DNA from 2 places in the Nocardia sp. NPDC060259 genome. Region 1 is predicted to be linked to the other one. Evidence: predicted binding sites of a transcription regulator. Region 1 holds the regulator's gene; the other holds the start of a gene.

Region 1 (7,210 bases):
GGCAATGTGGTGACCCTGCTCGTCGGCCTCGGTGAATTCGGCATCATCGCGGTCCTGCCGCTGTGGATGCAGTTCGCCCTCGACTACACCGCCCTGCAGGCGGGCCTGGCCCTGGTGCCGCTCGCGATCGGCAGTTTCGTCGCCAGCGGCGCGAGCTTCTCGATGACCGCGTCGGTCTCGGCGCTGGGTCAGGTCAGGAGCGGCTTGCTACTGGAAGCCGCCGGTCTCGCCCTGCTCGGGCTGTTCGCCGCGGCCGACAGCAGCTGGTGGTCGATCGCCGTCGCCTTGTTCGTCTACGGTATCGGCGTCGGCTTCGCCACCGCCCAGGTCACCAATGTCGTGCTCGCCGACGTCCCCGCCGAGAGCGCCGGGCAGGGGTCGGGAATCCAGAGCGCCGCACGCGAACTCGGCTCGGCCCTCGGGATCGCCGTCCTCACCACCGTCTTCTTCAGCACCCTCGGAACCGGCCTGCGCGACCGCCTGACCGATACGGGACTGTCCGAATCCGAGGCACACCAGCTGACGTCGACAGTCACCGACAGCGCCGGATCGGTGATCCCGGCCCTCGCGGAAGACGCGCTCCCCGTCGCCGAGGCGGCCAGGGGAGCCATGGCGGCGGGTATCGAGGTGTCGAGCTACCTGTGCGCGGGCCTACTCGTCCTCGCCTTGGCGACAACCGCCTTCGTCGAACCCGCGCGAAACGGCATGAACGATCCGTCACGATCGCGCATCAGCCGCCGCAGTTGAGCGCGGTCGTGGCAAGAATGGCCCGGGGGCGGGAAAGATTTTTCGGGTGGCGGGAATGAATCGCCGCAGCTACCGGTTGTGCTGATCAACGACGTTGAGTGTGATGGACTCAAGTTCGGGTTGACGCCCGGAGGCCTCGGAAGGCAGGATTGAGCCCACCCCACTCAGCGTTGCTGAGACTATTGCCCCAAGTACGTCACACAGGAGGAAATCACTATGGCTCGTGCGGTCGGAATCGACCTCGGGACCACGAACTCGGTCGTCGCCGTTCTCGAAGGCGGCGAGCCGGTCGTCGTCGCGAACTCGGAAGGCTCGCGCACCACCCCTTCGGTCGTCGCGTTCGCGAAGAACGGCGAGGTCCTCGTCGGCCAGCCTGCGAAGAACCAGGCCGTCACCAACGTCGACCGCACCATCCGCTCGGTCAAGCGCCACGTCGGCACCGACTGGAGCACCGAGATCGACGGCAAGAAGTACACCTCGCAGGAGATCTCCGCGCGCACGCTGATGAAGCTGAAGCGCGACGCCGAGGCCTACCTCGGTGAGGAGATCACCGACGCGGTCATCACCGTCCCGGCCTATTTCGAAGACGCCCAGCGTCAGGCCACCAAGGAAGCGGGCCAGATCGCCGGCCTGAACGTGCTGCGCATCGTCAACGAGCCCACCGCGGCCGCGCTCGCGTACGGCCTGGACAAGGGCGACAAAGAGCAGACCATCCTGGTCTTCGACCTCGGTGGCGGCACCTTCGACGTCTCGCTGCTGGAAATCGGCGAGGGCGTCGTCGAGGTCCGCGCGACCTCCGGTGACAACCACCTCGGTGGCGACGACTGGGACGAGCGCGTCGTGACCTGGCTGGTCGACAAGTTCAAGGCCAGCTCGGGCATCGACCTGACCAAGGACAAGATGGCGCTGCAGCGTCTGCGCGAGGCCGCCGAGAAGGCGAAGATCGAGCTGTCCTCCAGCCAGAGCACCTCGATCAACCTGCCCTACATCACCGTCGACGCGGACAAGAACCCGCTGTTCCTCGACGAGCAGCTGACCCGCGCCGAGTTCCAGAAGATCACCTCCGATCTGCTGGATCGCACCCGCGCGCCGTTCCAGTCCGTCATCAAGGACGCGGGCATCAACGTGGCCGACATCGACCACGTCGTGCTCGTCGGTGGCTCCACCCGTATGCCCGCCGTCTCCGACCTGGTCAAGGAACTGACCGGTGGCCGCGAGCCGAACAAGGGCGTGAACCCGGACGAGGTCGTCGCCGTCGGCGCCGCCCTGCAGGCCGGTGTGCTCAAGGGTGAGGTCAAGGACGTCCTGCTGCTCGATGTCACCCCGCTGTCGCTGGGCATCGAGACCAAGGGTGGCGTGATGACCAAGCTCATCGAGCGCAACACCACCATCCCGACCAAGCGCTCGGAGACCTTCACCACGGCCGACGACAACCAGCCGTCCGTGCAGATCCAGGTCTTCCAGGGTGAGCGCGAGATCGCCTCGCACAACAAGCTGCTCGGCTCCTTCGAGCTGACCGGCCTGCCCCCGGCCCCGCGTGGCGTGCCGCAGATCGAGGTCACCTTCGACATCGACGCCAACGGCATCGTGCACGTGACCGCCAAGGACAAGGGCACCGGCAAGGAAAACAAGATCAAGATCCAGGACGGCTCGGGCCTGTCCAAGGAAGAGATCGACCGGATGGTCAAGGACGCCGAGGCGCACGCCGCCGAGGACAAGGCCCGCCGCGAGGAGGCCGAGACCCGCAACCAGGCCGAGTCGCTGGTCCACCAGACCGAGAAGTTCATCAAGGACAACGAGGACAAGGTGCCCGCGGACGTGAAGTCCAAGGTCGAGGCGGCCATCGCCGAGGCCAACACGGCACTCGCCGGTACCGACATCGCCGCGGTGAAGTCCGCCGTGGAGAAGCTGGCCACCGAGTCGCAGGCCCTTGGCCAGGCGCTCTACGAGGCCGGCGCCGCCGAGGGCCAGTCCGGTAACGGCGCGGGTCCGAGCCAGGCCGACGACGACCAGGTCGTCGACGCCGAGGTTGTCGACGAGCCGGTGGACACGGAGAAGAAGTGACCGAGGCCAACTCCGAGCAGGAGCTGATCGAAGACATCGTCGAAGACACCGAGACAGACTCCGCCGCCGAGGTGGCGGAGCCCTCCGGTGACGGCGAGGCCGAGGCGCCGGTCAGCGACGAGCTGGCCGAGCGCACCGCCGACCTGCAGCGGTTGACCGCGGAATACGCGAACTACCGCCGCCGGGTCGAGCGGGATCGTCAGGCCAACATCGACGCGGCCAAGGCCGTGGTGGTGACCGAGTTGCTCGGTGTGCTCGACGATCTGGACCGCGCCAGGGCGCACGGCGACCTGGAGACCGGCCCGCTCAAGGCCGTCGCCGACAAGCTCGAGACCGCGCTCACGAAGCAGGGTCTGGTCGAGTTCGGTGCGATCGGTGACCCGTTCGACCCGACGCTGCACGAGGCAGTGCAGCACGAGGGTTCGGGCGCCGACCCGGTCATCGGCGTTGTGATGCGCAAGGGCTATCGGTTCGGCGAACGGGTGCTTCGGCACGCGCTGGTCGGGGTAACCGATGCCGAGGCCGTGGGGGCATCGGATTCGGATGCCGACGGCGACGACCAATAGGAACGCGAGAGGAGGAGATGCTCGGTGAGCCAACGGGAGTGGATCGAAAAGGACTTCTACAAGGAGCTGGGTGTCTCCTCCGGCGCCTCGCAGGACGAGATCAAGAAGGCCTACCGCAAGCTCGCTCGTGACCTGCACCCGGACTCCAACCCGGGTGACACCAAGGCCGAGGAGCGGTTCAAGGCGGTCAGCGAGGCCAATGCCGTGCTGTCGGATCCGGCCAAGCGCAAGGAGTACGACGAGACGCGCCGCCTGTTCGCCGGCGGTGGCGGTCGCGGTTACGGCGGCGGGTTCACACCCGGTGCGGGCGGCGGCTTCTCGCAGGACTTCAACATCGGTGACATCTTCGGTCAGGCCGGTGGCGCAGGCGCACCCGGCGACGGCGGCCTCGGCGATCTGCTCGGCGGGCTGTTCAACCGGGGTGGCGCGCGCGGTTCGAGCCGTCCGCGCCGTGGCGCCGATGTGGAGACCGAGACGACGCTGGGCTTCCGCGAGGCGGCCCAGGGTGTCACCGTCCCGCTGCGGATGACCAGTCCGTCGCCGTGCACCACGTGTCATGGCAGCGGCGCCAAGCCGGGCACCAGCCCGCGGGTGTGTCCGCACTGCAACGGTTCCGGCGTGGTCAGCCGTAATCAGGGCGCGTTCGGTTTCAGCGAGCCCTGCGACGACTGCCGCGGCACCGGGTCGATCATCGACGACCCGTGCACCGACTGCTCGGGCACCGGCATCCAGAACCGCACCCGCACCATCACCGTGCGTATCCCGCCCGGTGTCAGTGACGGGCAGAAGATCCGGTTGGCCGGGCAGGGCGAAGCCGGCCTGCGTGGAGCGCCCTCCGGCGATCTCTACGTGACCGTGCACGTCAGCCAGGACAAGGTGTTCGGCCGCCAGGGCGACGACCTGACCCTGGTGCTCCCGGTGAGCTACAGCGAATTGGTGCTGGGGACAACTGTTTCCGTGCCGACGCTGGACGGCCGGGTCGGCGTGAAGGTGCCGCCGGGCACCGCCGACGGGCGTATCCTGCGGGTACGCGGTCGCGGTGTGCCCAAGCGCGGCGCGGCGGGCGGCGCCGGTGACCTGCTGGTCACGGTGAAGGTCGCGGTTCCGCAGAATCTGGACTCCGACGCCACCGATGCGCTCAAGCGCTATCAGGAGGCGGAGAAGGCCGGTGGCTTCGATCCGCGTGCGGGATGGGCGGGTGCTTGATGTCCGATAGTCCGAAGTCCGCGTCGGGTGGGACCTCGCGTGCCGAGTTCTTCATGATCTCGGTGGCGGCTCAGCTGGCGGGTATGCACGCGCAGACGTTGCGTACGTATGACCGGCTGGGTTTGGTCACCCCCCAACGCACTTCGGGTGGCGGACGCCGTTACTCGACCCGCGACGTCGAGCTGCTGCGCGAGGTGCAGCGGCTGTCGCAGGACGAGGGTGTCAACCTCGCGGGCATCAAGCGCATCATCGAGCTCACCAATCAGGTCGAGGCGCTGCAGCAGCGCGTCGAGGAGATGAGCGCGGAGCTGGAGCAGTTGCGGGCGGGCTACCGGCCCGACCTGTCGCCGCCCCAGCGCAGCACCGCGCTCGTGGTGTGGCAGCCGCGGCACCGGCGGTAGGGTTCCACGATTCGCCCGAGCCCCTGGTTCGCGATCCGCTCCGGCGGACGCGGGCCGGGGGCTCGTTCGTGCCCGGTCAATCCCCGGCGATCGGCTGGTGACTATCCAGCAACCTACTTATTCGCGATCTTGGCCGGGGCTTGTGGGGCCGCAGGGCTCTGAGGTGGGCGTATATCTCGGGATCATCACGAAAGGTTGCTGATAGGACGCTGAATTCGGCTCGATCGGAGGCTAATTCCCTCCCGTCGACCAGCCACTCCGGCACACCCTCCTCGCGTGTCGTGGCACGGCGCGTCGGGCCGGAGAGATTGGGTCCGTAGCGGAAAGGTCGCTCTACCAGGCACATTGGGTCGCTATTGCCGCAATTGCCGGGAAGATCGGAGAATCTTGAGGTCATGTTCACCCAAGATTCACGGTCCACTGGTATGTTTTTAGCTGGTACTGAACAGGTACCGCCCGGTTTTAAACGAATTACATGCGTGATGTTTAAGAGTACGATTCCTAAGCTGGCAAACCTCGCCTAGACTTCTCGCATCGGCTGCTGACGAGTGTCCTCCCCAGCCCGTCACTCGCCGGCGCGGCTAGCGTTCGATGGCGAAACGAGGTTGTGACACATATGGATTCGCGGACTGTCGCTTTGATCCGTACTACGTTCAAGGCGGTTGCTGCGGAAGACGGTGGGCCCGAGAAGCTAGCCAGGTCGTTCTACTCGATCCTGTTCACGGACTATCCAGGCATCCGTGACTACTTCCCGGCGGCCATGGATTCCCAGCGTGAACGGCTCGTCTCGGCGATCGGCTACGCGCTGGACCGGCTGGAAGAACCCGACAAGCTGCTGCCGTTCCTCGCCCAGCTCGGGCGCGACCACCGCAAGTACGGTGTGCAGCCGGCCCACTATGTCGCGGTGGCCAACTCGCTGAAGTCGGCCATGCGCCAGTTCGCGGGCACCGAGATGTGGACCGACGAGGTCGCCACCGCCTGGGACGAGGGCCTGGCCACCATCAGCGGCGCGATGATCAGCGCCGCCGACAAGGAGACGACACCCGCCGCGTGGTCGGCGACCGTGGTCGAACGCCGCGAGGTGCTGCGCAACCTGGCCGTCATCCGCGTTCAGCTCGACCAGCCGATGCAGTACGCGGCGGGCCAGTACCTCAGCGTGCAGATACCGGCGCGGCCGCGGATGTGGCGCTACCTCTCCCCGGCCAACCCCGCGAATGCCAACGGCGAGATCGAGTTCCATGTTCGCAGCGTGCTCGGCGGCTGGGTCAGCCCGTCCATGGTCTCGCACACCGCCGTCGGTGACCAGTGGCTGCTCGGTTCACCGCTCGGCGGCCTCGGTGTGCCGCGCAACACCAAGCGCAAGATGCTGATGGTCGGCTGCGGCACCGGCATCGCGCCGCTGCGCGCCCAGATCATGGCGATGGCCCAGCGCCGGGTCAACCCGAAGGTCCACCTGTTCGTCGGCGGCCACCACCCGTGCGACCTCTACGACCTACAGGTCCTGAGCCAGCTGGCCATGGCCAACAAGTGGCTCTCGGTCACCCCCGTCACCGAGAGCGACGAGAACCCCTGGTGGTACTACGAGTCCGGCGAACCGCAGGGCGACCTGCCCGGCCTGGAACCGCGAATGACCGGCCAGATCGGCAAGGTCGTCGCCAGCTACGGCTCGTGGGCGGATCGCGATGTGCAGATCGTCGGATCGCCATCGATGGTGCAGACCACCAAGTTCCGCCTGATGGCGGCGGGCACCCAGGCCAAGTCGATCCGCCACGACCCACTGTTCTGAGCGCGCGCCCCCGCGCCGTGAATCGACCTGTCGGTTCGCTTCGTCCTGGTTAGAGTGGTCTGACGAGGATGATCACAGTGAGGGAGGGCGGATCGATGGATGACGTTGTGCTGGTGATCAATTCCGGGGGGCGTCGCGACGCCGAGTGGCTGGACGAGGTGACCGGCGAGCTACAGACCGATCTGTCCGAGATCGGTGGACTACACGTCAGCCGGGTGACGACCGCCGCGGCGGACGGCCAGAAGTCTGGCGCCGTCGAGCAGATCGGTCAGCTGCTGGTGTCCAGCGGGACGATCGGTGCCGTGGTGTGGTCGATTCGGGATGTCAGCCTCAGGTTCCTGGAGCGAACCAAGGCGGATTCGATCACGATCAAGAAGGGTGATCGAGAGGTGACCATCGTCCGCCCGGGCATGGCCCAGGTCGACAATGCCATCGAGAAG
Region 2 (7,210 bases), on a different contig from region 1:
ACACCCCGCGCGGCCGGTGGTGGTTCACTACCACCACGAGCTTGTTTGGACCCGTGACCAGCACATCTCCCCAGGTGATGTCGATCGCAAAGTTTCAGCCGTTGCGATCTGGGTCACTACTATGCCAGACTCTCGTCCCACACTGTGAAGCCGTCCGGTCTCACAATGTTCGGAGAGGGAGTGGGTTGAGCAAGCGGCAAGTGCGTGAAGTTGCCACTCTCCCGGCGATGGCGCGGAAATCAGTCCTGATCGACCAGCGAGAGCGCTGCGGCGGTCAGCAGGTCGACCAGCTCGCCTACCGGCGGACGCGAAGCGAGCAGCAGCCATTCGTGCGCGACACCGTTGACCGCGCCGGTGAGCAGGCCCGTGGCGAGCTGTGCGTCGCCGCGCAGCCGGACGCCCTTGCCTGCCAGCGCGGTCTCGATCAGCGCCGACCAGGCGTGGCGCCGCTCCCGGCGATGGTTCTCCATCCGATCGCTGACCCCGATCACCTCGATCAGCGCCACCTGCGCGCGGTACGGGTCGGAGCCGAGCGATTCCAGGTAGGCGGCCAGGCCCGCGCGCAGCGCGGCCTCCGGGTCGGAGTGGTCGATCACCGCCGTGGCGACCGCGGCCGCCGCGTCGTCCTGGATGCGGTCGTAGGCCGCGATGAGCACGTCCTCGCGGGTCTCGAACTCCTCGTAGAACTGCCGCTTGGACAGCCCGGCCGCCGCGCACACCTCGGCGAGCGAGCACGTGACGTACCCGCGTTCGGCGAAGATTCGCGTCGCTGCTTCCAGGAACCGCTGGCGCCGTTCGGCTTTACGCGCGACGACTGTACGACCCCCATACCGCCTGTCCGCTGTAGTCACCTCTCCAATGTATATGAAACCCGGGATCACACTTACCCTTCCGGGCTGCTCCAACCAATCCCCACAAAGAAGGACGGCTGACCAGTGCTGCGCACCCGAGGCTCGCGGACCGCATTGTCCGCTCTCGTACTAGCGGTGAGTGCCTCACTCGCCGCACCGGCATCGACCATGGCTGCCCCGCGGCCTGCGGCTCAGCCGAGCGTCCCGGCGATCGCGGAGAACGTTCCCTCCGAGACGCTGGCCGCGCTGGCACCGTCGATCGTAAGCGCCATCTCCGCTCCCGCCCCCATCGCCGACGGCGCGCAGGCCGCGATCCTGGCCCAGGCGCGCGTGCTGCTCGCTACGCCGGGCATCCCCGCGCAGGTCAAGTCGACGCTCGAGCGGGTCATCACCTTCCTCGACGGCAGTGGTGGCGGTGGCCCCGAGCTCCCGCCGTCCGATGGGCCGCGGATCGCGCAATTCCTCTACCCGACCATCGGCAAGGGCTGCATCGGCCCGACCTCCGATTCCGTCGGCACCGCGCTGGCCGTACCCGGCCCGGCCGAGCTGCCGCCGCCGGGGCCCGCCGCGGGCCAGACCGGTTTCGTCTTCACCGCGCTGGGTACCAAAACGCCTACCGTCGCGCAGAACCCGCCGATGACGGTGCAGTGGGTCAACCTCGACAACCGGCGCACCGGCAACCAGCCGCTCACCACCGCGGCCGGAATCAACCCGGACGGACCGGCCACCCTGTCCGCCATCGCCGACACCGGTTCGGGCCGGGTCGCCGCGGTGATCACCGGTTCGCTCACCACGACCACCGCCGACGGTGACCGGACCTGCTCGTTCGCCCCGACCATCGGGTTCTTCTCCGTCGCTTGAGCCGACGCCGGATATTGGAGTTTCGATCTATGAAGTTTGCCGTCCCCGGCCTGATCAGCGGTCTGGCCGGCGCGATCCTCGGGGTGATTGCCGTGCTCGGCATCACCGCAGGCGCGCAACAGAATTCGATCCCAGCGCCCGAGACCACCGCTGACCCGGGCTCGTCTGTGCTCGGCAACGTGCAGTACGGCAGCCGATGAACAGCGGGCGCAGGATAATCGCCTGCATTCTCGTCGGACTCGGCGCGCTGCTGCTCGCCGCCGCCGTCATGATTCCCACCTACACCGTCGGCAAGGTCGCCAAGACCCCGCTGGATCTGCGGATCACCACGATTGCCAAGAATGTGCCGGGCGAGGAAAGCCTTGTGCTGGACGCGAGGTCGCTGACTTCGCCGGAGGGCTCGGCCAAGGTCGACAAGAACGTCCCCGTCGTCTCGCAGCGCTTCCTGACCGTCGAGGAGCCCTCTGGCTCCGACGAGATGACGGTCCAGGCAGGCCAGACCCTGCGTCGTGACGACCGCGACGGCGACACCGGCATCCTGACCGCCTCGATCGACCGGGTCACCATCGACCGCGTGACGGGTCAGCCCGTCGACGCTTCGCCCAACGGTTCGCTCGCGGTCACCGTCGACAGGTCGGGCGCCTCGGTGGCCGACGCCCTGACCCGTCAGGGTCTGCAGTACCGCTTCCCGATCGGCACCGAGAAGAAGTCGTACCCCTACTTCGACACCAACGCCCGCTCGACCCGGCCCATCGACTTCGTCGAGGAAGCCGAGATCAACGGCGTGCCGGTCTACCACTTCCGGCAGACCATCCCGGTGACGAACATGAACGACGTGGTCCCCGCCGCGACCAACAAGCTCACCCTCCCCGCCGCCAAGTGGGGCCTCGAGGGCGACGAGCCGGTCACGATGACCCGCTTCTACACCAACACCCGCGACCTGTGGGTCGAGCCGCGGACCGGCGCGGTCCTCAAGGGCGGCGAGTCCATCCACCTGTACTACGGCCGCAGCGCCAACCAGGTCGATGTCACCGCCCTGAAGTCGCACCTGGTCTTCGACGAGGAGACCATCGACTCGCAGATGGCCGTCACCCAGGAGAGCCTCGACAGGCTCGACCTGTTCGGCAAGACCCTGCCGATCATCCTGGGCATCCTCGCCGCGATCCTGCTCATCGCGGGCGCCGTCCTCGGCGTCATGAGCGCAGGCGGTTCCACCGCGCGTCGCACCTACGACCCGCCCACCGAACAGCTCCGCTCCACGAACCTCTAGCTCGGTTCCCCTGCACAGCGCGGCCTCCCCGGATCACCCGGGGAGGCCGTGTTGCGTTCGCCGTCGGTGAACGACCGGCCCGGCAGGAACAAACCGGTGGGGCGGTGGGTTGAGTCAGCAAAGCTCAACTTTGGAAGGGTCGACATGACTACAGCTCAGAACCTGCCGGTGCTGTTCCTCACCGATCCGATCGTGCTGCCGGGCATGGTCGTGCCCATCGAATTGGACGAGTCGGCGCAGGCCGCCATCGACGCCGCGCAGGCCGGGAAGACCGGTGCCGTGCTCGTCGCGCCGCGGCTGGACGAGGGGTACGCCTCCTACGGCGTCGTCGCCTCGATCGAGCAGGTCGGGCGCATGCGCGGTGGCGCTCCCGCCGCCGTGCTCAAGGCCGAGCGCAGGGCGCGGATCGGGCACGGCGTGACCGGGCCCGGCGCCGCCCTGTGGGTGGAGGCCGAGGTCGTCGAGGAGGTGGCGGCCGACGCGCGGACCACCGAACTGGCCGCCGAATACAAGAAGCTGGTCGTCGCGGTGCTGCAGCGGCGCGAGGCGTGGCAGATCATCGACATCGTCAACCAGCTCGACAATCCGGACGCCATCGCCGACACGGCCGGCTACGCGCCGTACCTGTCCGACGAGCAGAAGCGCGAGCTGCTGGAGACCCCGGACGTCGCCGTCCGGCTGACCAAGCAGATCGAGTGGATCACAGACCACATCGCCGAGGTCGAGGTCACCGACAAGATCTCCGAGGATGTCCGCGAGGGCATGGAGAAGAGCCAGCGCGAGTTCCTGCTGCGTCAGCAGCTCAACGCCATCCGCAAGGAACTCGGCGAGGACGAACCCGACGGCGCCGACGACTACCGCACCCGCGTGGAGAACGCCGACCTGCCCGAGAACGTGCGCGCCGAGGCGCTGCGCGAGGTCGGCAGGCTGGAGCGCGCCAGCGATCAGAGCCCCGAATCGGGCTGGATCCGCACCTGGCTCGACACCGTGCTCGACCTGCCGTGGACGGTGAAAACCGAAGACAGCACCGATGTCCCGGCCGCGCGTGCCGTGCTCGACGCCGATCACCACGGCCTGGACGAGGTGAAGGACCGCATGGTCGAGTACCTGGCGGTGCGTGCGCGCCGGGCCTCGCGCGGGCTCGATGTCGTCGGCGGACGTGGCTCGGGCGCGGTGCTCGTGCTGGTCGGTCCGCCCGGTGTCGGCAAGACCTCGCTGGGTGAATCGGTCGCGAAGGCGCTGGGCCGCAAGTTCGTTCGCGTCGCCCTCGGCGGCGTGCGCGACGAGGCCGAGATCCGCGGCCACCGCCGCACCTACGTCGGCGCGCTGCCCGGCCGGATCGTGCGTGCGGTGAAGGAGGCGGGTTCGATGAATCCCGTTGTCCTGCTGGACGAGATCGACAAGGTCGGCTCCGACTTCCGCGGTGATCCGGCGGCGGCGCTGCTCGAGGTCCTCGACCCCGCGCAGAACCACACCTTCCGCGACCACTACCTGGATCTGGACCTCGACCTGTCGAACGTGCTGTTCATCGCGACGGCCAATGTCATGGATACCATCCCCGGCCCGCTGCTCGACCGGATGGAGCTCATCACCGTCGACGGCTACACCGAAGCCGACAAGGTGGCCATCGCCCGCGACTTCCTGGTGCCTCGGCAGCTGGAACGCAATGCCCTGACCGCGCAGGAGGTTTCGATCACCGATGCGGCCCTGCGCGAGATCGCGGCGAACTACACCAGGGAAGCCGGTGTGCGCCAGATGGAGCGGCTGGTCGCCAAGGCGCTGCGCAAGGCGGCGACCAAGCTGTCCGGAGGTGACGCGCCCGCTTCCGGCGCCGACGTGATCGACATCGGTCTCGGCTACGATCCGTCGCTCGGATACGACAGCGCGGCAACGGGTCTGACCGTCGACGTCGACAACCTGACCGACTACCTGGGCCGTCCCCGGTTCACCCCGGACTCGGTGGAACGCACCGCGGTCCCCGGCGTGGCGACCGGCCTCGCGGTCACCGGTGCAGGCGGCGATGTCCTCTACATCGAGGCCAATGCCGCCGAGGGCGAGCGTTCGCTCACCCTCACCGGCCAGCTCGGCGACGTCATGAAGGAGTCGGCGCAGATCGCCCTCACCTACGTGCGCTCGCACCTGGAGGAGATCGGCATCGAACCGAAGGTCCTCGACCGCAATATCCACATCCACTTCCCTGCGGGTGCGGTGCCCAAGGACGGACCATCGGCGGGCGTCACCATGGTGACCGCCCTGGTGTCGCTGGCCCTGGATCGCCAGGTGCGCGGTGATGTCGGCATGACCGGTGAGGTCACGCTGAACGGCCGTGTCCTGCCGATCGGCGGCGTGAAGCAGAAGCTGCTCGCCGCCCAGCGAGCGGGCCTGAAGACGGTCTTCATCCCGGCCCGCAACGAACCGGACCTCGACGAGGTCCCGGCGGAAGTGCTGGCCGCCCTGGATGTCCGTCCCGTCGCCGACGTGGCCGAGATCCTGGCCTACGCCATCGAGCCGATCGCCGAGCCTGCGGCCGAGAAGCTGGCGTACACGGCCTAGATCGTCACACTGGCGTAATCGTGCATTTCGCGTCTCCGCGGTCAGATATCTGACTGCAGCGAGCCGGATTGCACGATTACGCCAGTAGCTCTACCGGCTGACCGTGGGCGGCAACTGCGGCGCTTCGTCCGGACTGACGGTGATGACCGGCAGCTGATCGGTCTCGAAGCTGTCCTGCTCCTCCCCGAACTCGTCGTCGAAGTCGGCGTCGTCGTCGAATTCCGGGTCTTCGTCGGCGTCGTCGGCTGCGGACGGGGCGAGATCCTTCTCCACGCGCCGGGTCGTTCCCTGCGCGACCGCGCACAGGATCGGCTCCTCGCCCTCGGTCTCGGCGTAGACATCGCAGTGGGTGACCGCCTGACGGCGGGTGGCGCCGAGGACGGTGGCGTGGATGCGCAGCCGCTCGCCCATGGCCGGGCGCAGGTAGGTGATGGTGAAGCCGCCGGTCAGGACGTTGGGGCCGAGGACGGTGCCCGCGGCGAAGGTCAGCGCGTTGTCCGCCGCGTAGGCGAGCACCCCACCGTGCACGAAACCGAACTGCTGACCGTGTTCAGGCTGGATCTCGATGACCAGCGTGGCCGCACCGTCCCCGAATTCGGTCAGTTCGGTGCCGACGAGGCGCGCGAACGGCTGCGCGGCTAATACCTGGCGGGCCAGGTCGAGGTCGAGGGTGGTGGCTTCGGTCGGCATCGGGTGTTCCGTTCTTCGAGCTCTGTCGTGACATCGGTTGGCGCGCTACGGATATTGCCATCCGGCCGGTGCGGCGATTACCTCAGTGCCGCACCCGTCAGCGCCAGGTTGCGGCGGTTTGTCGGTACCGTGCGGTAATACTTCAACCGTGCCCCAGTGGCTGCTGCATGTCGATCTCGACCAGTTCCAGGCGGCGGTGGAATTCCGGCGTCGCCCTGAGCTGCGCGGACAGCCGGTCATCGTCGGCGGTACCGGCGATCCCGACCAGCCGCGCAAGGTCGTCACCTGCGCGTCCTACCCGGCCAGGGCCTACGGCCTGCGCGCCGGCATGCCGTTGAAGATGGCGCAGCGCAAGTGCCCCGACGGTGTGTTCCTGCCGGTGGACATGGCCGCCTACGAGGAAGCCTCCGACGAGATCATGGCGACCCTTGGCCGGGTGGCCGGCGCGGTCGAGGTGTGGGGCATGGACGAGGCGTTCGTCGCCACCGACGGCGACCCATGGCCGCTGGCCGCCGAAATCCGCAGCGCCGTCGTCGAACTCGGCCTGACCTGCTCGGTCGGCATCGGCGACAACAAGCTCACCGCGAAACTGGCCACCGGTTTCGCCAAGTCGGCGGGCAAGTCCTCCGCCGAGCCCGAACACGACCCCGGCGCGGCGGCCGGCGTCTTCGAGCTCACCGCGGCCAACTGGACCGAGCTGATGGGTCATCGTCCCACCGACGCGCTGTGGGGCGTCGGCGCCAGGATCGCGCAGCGCCTCGCCGCCATCGACATCGCCACCGTCGCCGACCTGATGGCCGCCGACCGGCAGCGCCTCGCCGCCGAATTCGGCCCCACCACCGGGCCCTACCTGTGGGTCCTCGGCCACGGCAAAGGCGACACCGAGCTCACGACCACCCCGCGAATCCCGGTGGGCCGCAGCAAGTCCGAGACCTTCCCGCACGATCTCACCGAGCCGGACGAGATCCGCCGCGAGGTGGCGAGA

Evidence for each region. Region 1 encodes HspR, which represses chaperone genes until heat shock. Its sites were predicted from a motif close to ANNTGAGTNNNNNNNACTCANNT; they were not measured.
Region 2: lon (endopeptidase La) is a predicted target of HspR. The motif match lies at 3,090-3,112, and genes of this name have one in related genera.

What each region holds. Positions count from the first base shown of each region.
Region 1 covers NZ_JBHXAY010000010.1:84,851-92,060, reverse strand. The annotation lists gene ACFWF2_RS07195 (DHA2 family efflux MFS transporter permease subunit) at 1-747, shown strand, start outside; gene dnaK (molecular chaperone DnaK) at 964-2,811, shown strand; gene grpE (nucleotide exchange factor GrpE) at 2,808-3,377, shown strand; gene dnaJ (molecular chaperone DnaJ) at 3,402-4,583, shown strand; gene ACFWF2_RS07175 (heat shock protein transcriptional repressor HspR) at 4,583-4,984, shown strand; gene ACFWF2_RS07170 (globin domain-containing protein) at 5,601-6,770, shown strand; gene ACFWF2_RS07165 (hypothetical protein) at 6,866-7,210, shown strand, end outside.
Region 2 covers NZ_JBHXAY010000019.1:71,330-78,539, reverse strand. The annotation lists gene ACFWF2_RS10935 (TetR/AcrR family transcriptional regulator) at 240-851, opposite strand; gene ACFWF2_RS10930 (hypothetical protein) at 936-1,712, shown strand; gene ACFWF2_RS10925 (DUF2613 domain-containing protein) at 1,742-1,912, shown strand; gene ACFWF2_RS10920 (DUF3068 domain-containing protein) at 1,909-2,982, shown strand; gene lon (endopeptidase La) at 3,127-5,535, shown strand; partial or broken gene ACFWF2_RS10910 (PaaI family thioesterase) at 5,803-6,225, opposite strand; gene ACFWF2_RS10905 (DNA polymerase IV) at 6,374-7,210, shown strand, end outside.